Regions from separate parts of the Pseudomonas sp. JDS28PS106 genome, predicted to be linked through region 1. Evidence: riboswitches for the same ligand, from Rfam matches in the RefSeq annotation. Region 1 holds a riboswitch; each other region holds the start of a gene.
The links. Region 1 has a riboswitch for cobalamin ahead of cobO (cob(I)yrinic acid a,c-diamide adenosyltransferase). Riboswitches for the same ligand answer to the same signal wherever they lie in the genome.
Positions count from the first base shown of each region.

Region 2: it holds a riboswitch for cobalamin, as region 1 does, so the genes downstream of both, cobW (cobalamin biosynthesis protein CobW) here and cobO (cob(I)yrinic acid a,c-diamide adenosyltransferase) in region 1, are expected to answer to the same signal.
Region 3: it holds a riboswitch for cobalamin, as region 1 does, so the genes downstream of both, TRP66_RS02170 (ABC transporter substrate-binding protein) here and cobO (cob(I)yrinic acid a,c-diamide adenosyltransferase) in region 1, are expected to answer to the same signal.

Region 1 is NZ_JBAJGT010000003.1:223,312-226,581, forward strand. Features, by position in the region: gene bluB (5,6-dimethylbenzimidazole synthase) at 1-17, opposite strand, end outside; gene TRP66_RS06315 (cobyrinate a,c-diamide synthase) at 14-1,309, opposite strand; gene cobO (cob(I)yrinic acid a,c-diamide adenosyltransferase) at 1,319-1,930, opposite strand; cobalamin riboswitch at 2,026-2,238, opposite strand; gene TRP66_RS06325 (hypothetical protein) at 2,320-3,141, opposite strand; gene TRP66_RS06330 (hypothetical protein) at 3,141-3,270, opposite strand, start outside.
Region 2 is NZ_JBAJGT010000002.1:39,259-42,528, reverse strand. Features, by position in the region: gene nfuA (Fe-S biogenesis protein NfuA) at 1-82, shown strand, start outside; gene cobM (precorrin-4 C(11)-methyltransferase) at 167-913, opposite strand; gene TRP66_RS03355 (cobalamin biosynthesis protein) at 945-1,403, opposite strand; cobalamin riboswitch at 1,493-1,704, shown strand; gene cobW (cobalamin biosynthesis protein CobW) at 1,811-2,884, shown strand; gene cobN (cobaltochelatase subunit CobN) at 2,888-3,270, shown strand, end outside.
Region 3 is NZ_JBAJGT010000001.1:507,998-511,267, forward strand. Features, by position in the region: gene TRP66_RS02160 (ABC transporter ATP-binding protein/permease) at 1-1,208, shown strand, start outside; gene TRP66_RS02165 (hypothetical protein) at 1,243-1,545, opposite strand; cobalamin riboswitch at 1,651-1,855, shown strand; gene TRP66_RS02170 (ABC transporter substrate-binding protein) at 1,995-3,020, shown strand; gene TRP66_RS02175 (FecCD family ABC transporter permease) at 3,017-3,270, shown strand, end outside.

The DNA of each region.
Region 1 (3,270 bases):
TAGGCCTGGTCGCTCATGGTCTGAACAGCGCCGCCATCGCCTGTGGGTTGGAAGGAAAATAAAAGTGCACGTAGGAAGCGGTCAGCCGCCCGTCACGATAAACCGCTTCAGCGCCGCGCCCGCCATTGGGGCTCACGCCCCTGGCGATCGGCTGGATTTCGGTGCTGGTCAGCGAATGATGATAGGTGTGCCCGCGCAGCAGACCTTCGGGCAGTTCGACGGCTTGCAAGGCCAGCGCCGCCAGGCGTTTCTGCATCACTGCTTCACCGCGCAGCAAACCGACCAGTTCGGCGCGCTCGCCTTCCACATCGGTGAGGGCGTCGAGCAGATACAGCATCCCGCCGCATTCGGCGAGTATCGGCTTGCCGGCCCGGTGGTGCTCGCGGATCGCGAGCAGCATGGAACTGTTTTCCGCCAGCGCGCGATGGTGCAGCTCGGGATAGCCACCGGGCAGATACAGGCTGTCGGCCGGCGGCAAGGCCTCGTCACGGATCGGCGAGAAGAAACACAGCTCGGCGCCCATGGCGCGCAACAGATCGAGGCTGGCGCCGTAAGTGAAGGCGAAGGCTTCGTCATGGGCAACCGCAATGCGTACCCCGGCCAGCAATGACTCGACGGACGATGCGTCAGGCGCAGCGAAGGTGACGGCTGGAGGCAGCGCCACTTCACAGGTCTCCGCCAGCGCGGCCGCAGCGGCATCAAGCCGCAAGTCGAGATCGGTCAGTTCGCTCGCCTGCACCAGACCGAGATGGCGGCTCGGCAGCTCGATATCTGTCTCACGTGACAGCGCGCCGTACCAGCGCAAACCTTCGGTCAGGCTGCCTTCCAGCAGTTGGGCGTGGCGCACCGTGCCGACGCGGTTGGCCAGCACCCCGGCGAACGGCAGGTCCGGTTGATAACGCGCCAGCCCCAGCGCCAGTGCGCCGAAGGTCTGGGCCATCGCCTTGCCGTCGATCACGCCCAATACAGGAACACCGAAATGCCGCGCCAGATCGGCGCTGGACGGCGTGCCGTCGAACAGCCCCATGACCCCTTCGATCAGAATCAGATCAGCCTCGCCGGCCGCTTCCCACAACAGGCGACGGCTTTCCTGGGCGCCGACCATCCAGAGGTCGAGCTGGTACACCGGCGCTCCACTGGCGCGTTCGAGAATCATCGGATCGAGGAAATCCGGGCCGCACTTGAAGACGCGAACCTTGCGGCCCTGGTTGCGATGCAAGCGGGCCAGCGCCGCAGTGACGGTGGTCTTGCCCTGCCCCGAGGCAGGCGCGGCGATCAGCACCGCCGGACATTGGCGCGGCTCACTCATGAAGGTCACTCACAACTCGATGCCTTTCTGGGCACGAATGCCGGCCTGGAACGCGTGCTTGACCACGCCAATGTCGGAAACCGTGTCAGCCAGCTCGATCAGCTCCGGCTTGGCGCCGCGACCGGTCACCACCACGTGCTGCATGGGCGGACGCGCCTGCAGGTCAGCCATGACCTGATCGAGGTCGAGATAGCCATGCTTCAAGGCAATGTTCAGTTCGTCGAGGATCACCAGACCGACATTCGGGTCGCGCAGCATCTCGCAGGACACCGCCCAAGCCGCCTCGGCAGCCGCGATATCGCGTTGGCGATCCTGGGTTTCCCAGGTAAAGCCCTCGCCCATCACGTGGTAGCGCACCTGCTCGGGAAAGCGGCGGAAGAACAATTCCTCGCCGGTGCTGTTGCGCCCTTTGATGAACTGCACCACACCGCACTGCATGCCATGGCCCATGGCGCGGGCGAGCATGCCGAACGCCGAGCTGCTCTTGCCCTTGCCGTTGCCGGTCAGGATCAGCAACAGGCCGCATTCGTCGGGGGAATTGGCGATACGCTCATCCATTACGGCTTTCTTGCGCTGCATGCGCGCCAGATGGCGTTCGTCGCGTTCGGGGGATTCGTTCATCTCAGCTCTCCGCTCGAGGACACGCGAAAGCAGACGGAAGGACAGCACTGAACAGCAGAGAGCAATACCCTGCGCAGAGCACCACCCTCCGTGGTGCTGTTGGACTGGATCAGGCCGGTCTCCGGGCTCATGAGCGGGCATTCCCGACCGCGCGCCTTCCCGTGTCAGACACAGTGGCCTTGTGCGCAGCCTTGACTCATCTACCGTTGCGGGGGCAGCGCCGGGATCGAATCTGTCGATACTGACCGGCTTCCCTGTTTCACTCCGCCAATCGGCGATTGCGGAGCACCTGAAACAAACCGCGAAGGGTAGAGGGTTGCACCGGGAGCGTCAATGAACACGTCCAGCCAATCAACCCTCAGAGCCTGTCGGCAGACTGGGCTGGACGATCATGAAAACCTATCGGTTGGTTCGTCGGCGCGTTCCTGACGCGCCTTGAAATTGCTCCAGATCTCGTCTTCGAACCGGCTCATCGACACGATGTTTTTCTGCGAGAGAACGATTGTGAATCCGACGTTCCGTCCCTTGAGCAACATTTCTTCAACTACAGCGGAGTAATCCGTGGTGTAGGTAACCTTCAAAGTATCCTTGTCTCTGTAACCGCTCATGGTAGGGACGATCTGAAAGTCCTCGTCCATACCACCGGCCTCATGCAGATCACCGATGTCGGATACCCGCCCGACATACCCCTTGCGATCTTCCATGGAGAACATGTACTGGTTGTTCTTGTCCCGCATTGACTCCATAAGCTGCCTCGTCAACGGACGGGTGGGCACTTTGGAAGCAAGGATCAAACCTTTGATGGAAGCCGCCGAGGCTTGATGGCGCAGCATCAGCAAACCGGTGAAGATACGGGGCAAGGACCACGCCAGAACAAATGACAGGACTGATGCCTGCGCCAGAAACGCCCACACAGACGCCTTTTCTGCAGTGGTGATTTCGTGATGGGTGAGAAAATCTTTGACGTATTCGATGTAGTCGCCGTAGGGAGCGAATTCAGCAAGAAGAGAAACAAAAATGCCGTGCTTGCTCGCAACCATCAGGCCGAAGCTCATGGCGCAGGCCACTGCAAAGATCAGAACGCCCGTTTTAGCGATGAGCATGTACAGCAGCTGCCCATCGTAGCGGCTCATGGTCGCCTGGCGGTAGATGCTTCCATTGCAATACAGATAGCCGCTAACCAGAATCGGCAGGATGAGAAGGAGCCCCATCAGCCATTTGCCACAATTTTCTTGGCCTTCTTGCTCGCTTCGATAAAACGCTCACTCATCAGGATTTCCTGAGAGTCGATCGACATCCCGCCACGATCACTGACACGCAGTGTGCGTAGCTCACGCAAC
Region 2 (3,270 bases), on a different contig from region 1:
CACCTTGCTCGAACGCATTCCTGAGCTGTCCGGCGTGCGCGACGTGACCGATCATACCCAGAAAGAAAACGCGTATTACTGATCAGTTGATCGCCAGCAATGCGGATCGCCGCCCGCTGGTTCCTACAGTTCCGTTGTAGGAGCCAGCTTGCTGGCGATAGCTTATTTACGGTCGATACAAATGCGCATGCCCGGCGCGATACAGCGATGACTCGCTGAACGGGTCATCCCCCAGCACCTTTCCCACCAGAATCAACGCCGTACGCCGAAAATCCTTTGCCTTCACCTTCGCGGCGATATCGGCCAGCGTACCCTGCACCCAATCCTGATCCGGCCAGCTGGCCCTGTGAATGACGGCGATCGGACATTCCACGCCATAGTGCGGCGTCAGTTCGGCGACGATCTTTTCCAGGTGATTGACGCCGAGATGAATTGCCATGGTCGCTTGATGGCGGGCCAGGTCCCCGAGCTTTTCCCCTTCGGGCATCGACGTCTTGTCCGCGTATCGGGTCAGGATCACGCTCTGGGACAGGTCAGGCAGCGTCAGTTCGGTGCCCAGTAGCGCGGCGCACGCGGCGGTCGCCGTTACGCCTGGGACAATCTCGAAGGGAATGCCCAGCCGGCGCAGATGGCGGATCTGCTCGCCGATGGCGCCGTAGAGGCTCGGATCGCCGGAGTGAACGCGCGCGACGTCCTGGCCGCGTTCATGAGCAAGTTTCATCAGCGCCACGATCTGCTCCAGATGCAGTTCGGCGCTGTTGGTGATTTCATCGGCGGTATGGCCTTCGAGCACCGCCAACGGCACCAGCGAGCCGGCGTAAATGATGACCGGGCAGCTGCGGATCAGACGCTGGCCCTTGACGGTGATCAGCTCCGGGTCGCCGGGGCCGGCACCGATAAAATAGACGGTCAATGGGTTCTCCAGACAGAAAGGTGACGAGTGATTATCCGTTACCCGGACCTGCCAACGCCAAGGCAAATGTCGCCAGACGGGATTTGCGCCGCGGAATCAGCAGGCGCGCCCCACCGCCGGCCAGCTGACTGGCTGCCGCCAATGCAGCGCCTTCGGCGACGCCATGGCAGCCGGTGCGAGCGAACGCCAGCGCCGAGCGATGGGTGAGTTGCGCATCGAAGGGTGCCAGCTGCGCGGGTGGCATCAGCACAAGCGGCAAACCGAGCTGCCGGGCCAGCTCCAGCAGGCCGGGCTCTTCCGCCTTGGCCGTAGTGCTGGCGAGCGCGTCGATGCGCTGGATGTCCAGACCGTGCTCGGCCAGCGCGCCGTCGATCAGTTCGCGAAGATGAGCGGCCTCGCAGTCCTGCCGGCAGCCAAGTCCGACGACCAGAACCTTGGCGCGCAGCGGGCGGTGAGTGGCGCTTCCGGATGTTGGAAAATTGTCGATCATGGCTGCCTGCGGCCGGCAAATGCGCCGCAGCAAATCACGGCAGGGCGGGCATCGTCAATCTGAACGATTGACCTGCCCGCAGGCACTGCGTAGCCTTGCGGGTTCGAGGTTCTCCAGCTGAAGGCTGGAGCTAAGACGGGAATGCGGTATAGGCCGCAGCTGCCCCCGCAACTGTAATCGGTCAGGTCGTTCGCACAGCCACTGCACACGCGGGAAGGCGCGGGCGACACGCGTCACGCGGCCTCTACTGCCGCGTCGCGCCACCGGAAGCCAGGAGACCTGCCTCGAACCGGGCTTGTGCCCGCGAATTCTCACTACAACCGGGCGGGGTGATCCGGTGGCGAATCGAGCCTTGGGCGCCGTGCCCGGCTGTCGTCCTGTCTGCCCGCCGCGCCAAAGGGCATCTGATGAAAACACTGGCCAAGCTTCCCGTCACCATCGTCACCGGCTTCCTCGGCTCGGGCAAGACCACGCTGTTGCGCCATATGCTGGACAACGCGCAAGGCCGCCGTATCGCGGTCATCGTCAATGAATTCGGCGAGCTGGGCATCGACGGCGAAATTCTCAAGCAGTGCAGCATCGGCTGCACCGAGGAGGAGGCCAACGGCCGGGTGTATGAGCTGGCCAACGGTTGCCTGTGCTGCACCGTGCAGGAAGAGTTCTTCCCGGTGATGCGCGAGCTGGTGGCACGCCGTGGCGATCTGGATCACATCCTGATCGAAACCAGCGGCCTGGCCCTGCCCAAGCCGCTGGTGCAGGCGTTCCAGTGGCCGGAGATCCGCAATGCCTGCACGGTCGACGCGGTGATTACCGTGGTCGACAGTCCGGCGGTACGGGCCGGCACCTTCGCTGCTTATCCCGAACAGGTGGACGCCCAGCGCAAGCTGGATCCGAACCTGGACCACGAGTCGCCGCTGCACGAGCTGTTCGCCGACCAACTGGCAAGCGCCGATCTGGTCATTCTCAACAAGGTTGACCAGATCGACGCCGAAGGGCTAGCTGCGGTGCGGGCTGAAATCGCCGAAGAGCTGTCGCCGGCGGTCAAGGTAGTGGAGGCCAGCAACGGCCGCCTGCCACTGAGCGTCCTGCTGGGCGTCAACGCCGAATCCGAGCTGCATATCGATGGCCGCAAGACTCACCACGATCACCACGACGACGAAGATCATGACGACCACGACCATGATGCCTTCGACTCGATCTCCATCGAGCTGCCCGAAGCCGACGAGAGCGTGCTGCTCGATGCGCTGACCGCGCTGGTGGTGCAGCACGGCATTCTGCGGGTCAAGGGCTTCGCGGCGATTCCGGGCAAACCCATGCGTCTGTTGATCCAGGGCGTCGGCACGCGGTTCGACAAGCACTTCGACCGCAAGTGGGGCGCGGACGAAGCGCGTCTGACCCGGTTGGTGCTGATCGGCCAGGCCCTGGATGCGCCGGCCTTGGAAGCGCAACTCACCGCTGCGCTCGCTGCGCTCGCCGGTTGATCCATGCACCTGCTGAGAACCCAGCCCGGCGGATTCGTCCCGGACGACAGTATTGCCGACCTTGGTCAGACGCCGGCCGAGCTGGTGATTCTCTGTAGCGGCGATTCGAGTCTGGCGCTGCTGGCGCAGGCCGCGCAGCAGCTGCCGGACGAGTACCCCAGCCTGCGTCTGGCCAATCCGATGCAGGTGCAGAACCATGCCTCGGTCGACCTCTACGTCGAGGAAGTCCTGCGCCATGCCAAGGTCATCCTGATCTCGCTGCATGGCGGCATCGGCTACTGGCGCTATGGTGTCGAGCGCCTGATGGAACTGGCCGCCACCGGGGTGCAGGTGATTCTGGTGCCGGGCGACGACCGACCTGACCCGGAACTCAGCGACCTGAGCAC
Region 3 (3,270 bases), on a different contig from region 1:
TGTCGGGCGTGCTCGAATTCGAGCTGCTGGGCCAGCCCGTCGTCATTCACGGGTATCTGCTGTGGATCGCGATTCTCTACACGGCGCTGGGCACGGCCTTCACCCACTTTCTGGGCCGCCCGTTGCAGCCACTGGATTACCAGCAGCAGCGCTTCGAAGCGGACTTTCGCGCCAGCCTGCTGCGCAAGCGCGACCACGCCGAGCAGATCGCGCTCTATCGAGGCGAGGCGGTAGAGAAGCGTCAACTGGCCGAGCGTTTCGAGCGCATCGCCGGCAATTGGTGGCAACTGATGGAACGCATGCGCAAGCTGCAATTCTTCACGGTCAGCTATGACCGGGTAAGCCGGATCATTCCGGTGTTCGCCGCCCTGCCTGCCTTTCTCGCCAAGACCATCACCCTGGGCGGGCTGATGCAGATCCGCAGCGCCTTCACGGCCGTGCAAGGCTCGCTGAGCTGGTTCATCGAAATGTACCCTCGCCTGGCCGCATGGAGTGCGACGGTAGAGCGGGTTGGCCAGTTCCATCAGGCCATCGAGGCCACCAGGGCCCAGGTACGGCCGATTGACCGGGCGCAGGTTTTGCGGGTCGAGCATTTACAGATCCACCAGCCTGACGGCAGCGTGCTGCTCGACGACCTGAACCTTGCCGGCCACGCGGGCGAATGGCTGCAAATTGCCGGGCGCAGCGGGCTGGGCAAGTCTACGCTGTTGCGCACCCTGCACGGGCTCTGGCCGTACTACCGGGGTCACTGGACGCTGCGTGAAGGGCCTAGCCTGCTGATTCCTCAGCAACCGTACCTGCCGACTTTGCCGTTGCGCGAATTGCTGGCGTACCCGGCGGCGCAATGTCCGCCGGATACGCGGCTGGTGGAAGTCCTGCGCGAGGTCGGGCTGGCGCAGCTGGCGGAGCGACTGGATGAGCAATGCGAGTGGCCACGTCAGCTGTCCGGTGGCGAGCAGCAACGGCTCGGACTTGCTCGCGCACTTCTGTATGCGCCGCAGACGCTTTATCTGGACGAAGCGACCAACCAGCTCGATGACGCCAGCGCCTGCGAGTTGCTGGGCAAACTGCGACGCGCGCTGCCCGGCACGCTGGTCGTTGGCATCAGCCACCAGCCGAACGTGGGCCGGTTGTTCGACAGGACGGTGGAGTTGCCGGATTCGCAGCGGGCACATCGCCAGCAAGCTGGCTCCTACGGGACCGGGTAGGAGCCAGCTTGCTGGCGATAAGGCCTGTCGGCGCTCAGCCTTCCCAGGCCACGGTGCGCAGGCGCCACAAGGCGACGTCCAGCAGATCTTTGGTGAACAGAGGTGCAAACCTTGGTTGCAACATCAGCGATTCCATCGTCAGGTCTTCCCGCCCTTCGCGAACCAGACGTTTGAATCCGTCCTGGAACTGGCCGGAGACGATGAAATGAATGGCAACGTCCACCGGGTGCTGCTCATCGACCATTTTCTCCCACCGGGGAAAATGGTAGCCGGCCTCGTGACACTTCTTCACGTCTTCGCGGACGGCCTGGGCGAAGGCTTCTCGTAGTGCTTCCACGGATTTCACCTGCTCGATCGGTTGATAGGCCCACCATAAATAGCACGTCGGGCGCGGCATCGGCAGTCTCCGGCGCAAAGCATTAGCCAGGTCAAGGCTGATCGTTTACCATCGCGCCCCGTCGGTTTCCGAGAGGAACTAACAGGGAATTCGCGCGCTTCGCTCAGCCGAGGCGCAAACGAAACTGCCCCCGCAACTGTAGGCACCGAGCCTGTTCCGAAGCATCTGCAAGCCACTGGGGCGACCCGGGAAGGCCGGAACCGGGCGATGACGTGCCAGTCAGGAGACCTGCCGACCTGCTGCAAACACTGACCGGCGGGGTGTCCGGGAAGGACATCTCCGCGCGCTCTTTCTGCGCTTCGTCTTGCCTTGCCTGCACGGCACTGGCCTGGGATGTGTTTCCTGCATGTACCTTGCGTCCTGCACACGTACGATAGGAGATCGCATTCATGTCCCTGCCCCGCTTCGCCGTCCTGATCGCAGCGCTCATCGGCGCCACCGGTTTTTCGTCGCTCGTGGCCGCCGCACCCACTCATTACCCCCTGACACTGCAGAACTGCGGCATGCCGCTGACGTTCGAGCGGGCGCCTCAGCGCGCGGTCACCATCGGTCAGGCTGGCACGGAAATGCTCTACGAACTGGGCCTGGGCGACCGGCTGGTCGGAACCTCACTCTGGTTCAATGACGTGCTGCCGCGCTTCAAGGCGCAGAACGACAAAGTGGAACGTCTGGCCGACAACGACCCCAGCTTCGAGTCGGTCATCGGCAAGCGCCCCGGTCTGGTCGCGGTGCAGCTGGAATGGATGGTCGGCCCCCAGGGCGTGGTCGGCACCCGCGAGCAATTCCATGACCTGAAGATTCCCACTTACATCATGCCGTCCGACTGCGAAGGCAAGGACAATCTGGTCGGCGCGGATGGCACGCGCCTGGAGCCGTTTCGCATTGAGTCGATCTACACCAGCATCGAGCAACTGGCGCAGATCTTCGACGTCCAGGAGCGCGGCCAGGCGCTGGTGGCGCAGTTGCAAGAGCGTCTGAAAAACGCCCTGGCCAACGTCCAGCGCAACCATGACAAGGACGTGTCGGCGGTGTTCTGGTTCTCCAGCGCCGATCTGGACATCGACCCCTACGTCGCCGGTCGCAAGGGCATCCCGGACTTCATGCTCAAGAGCCTTGGCATGCGCAACATCGTCGAGTCCGATGAAGAGTGGCCGACCGTGGGCTGGGAAACCATCGCCAAGGCCAACCCGAGCATTCTGGTGATCGCGCGTATGGACCGCCGCCGCTTTCCGGCCGACGACTATCGCAAGAAGCTGGAGTTTCTCAAGGCTGACCCGGTTACCCGCAACATGGACGCGGTGAAGAACGACCGTATCGTGATCATCGACGCTGATGGCATGCAAGCCAGCCTGCGCCTGTTCACCGGCATCGAAGAACTCGCTGCCGCGGCCGACCGGTTCAGCAAGGCACCATGAAATTTTCCGCAGCGCTAGGCCATGCATTCTGGGTAACGGCACTGCTACTGGCGGCCGTGCTGGCCGGCACGGCCATCGGCGAGACGGCGATCGGCCCTGAGGCGATCCTTCAGACCCTGGCCAACAAGCTGTGGGGCGCGGGCTACGTGCTCGACCCCATAGACGAGGGCATCATCTGGAACTATCGCCTGACCCGCGCCATAGTCGCTGCCGCCTGCGGCGCGGGGCTGGCGATTTCCGGCGTGGTGCT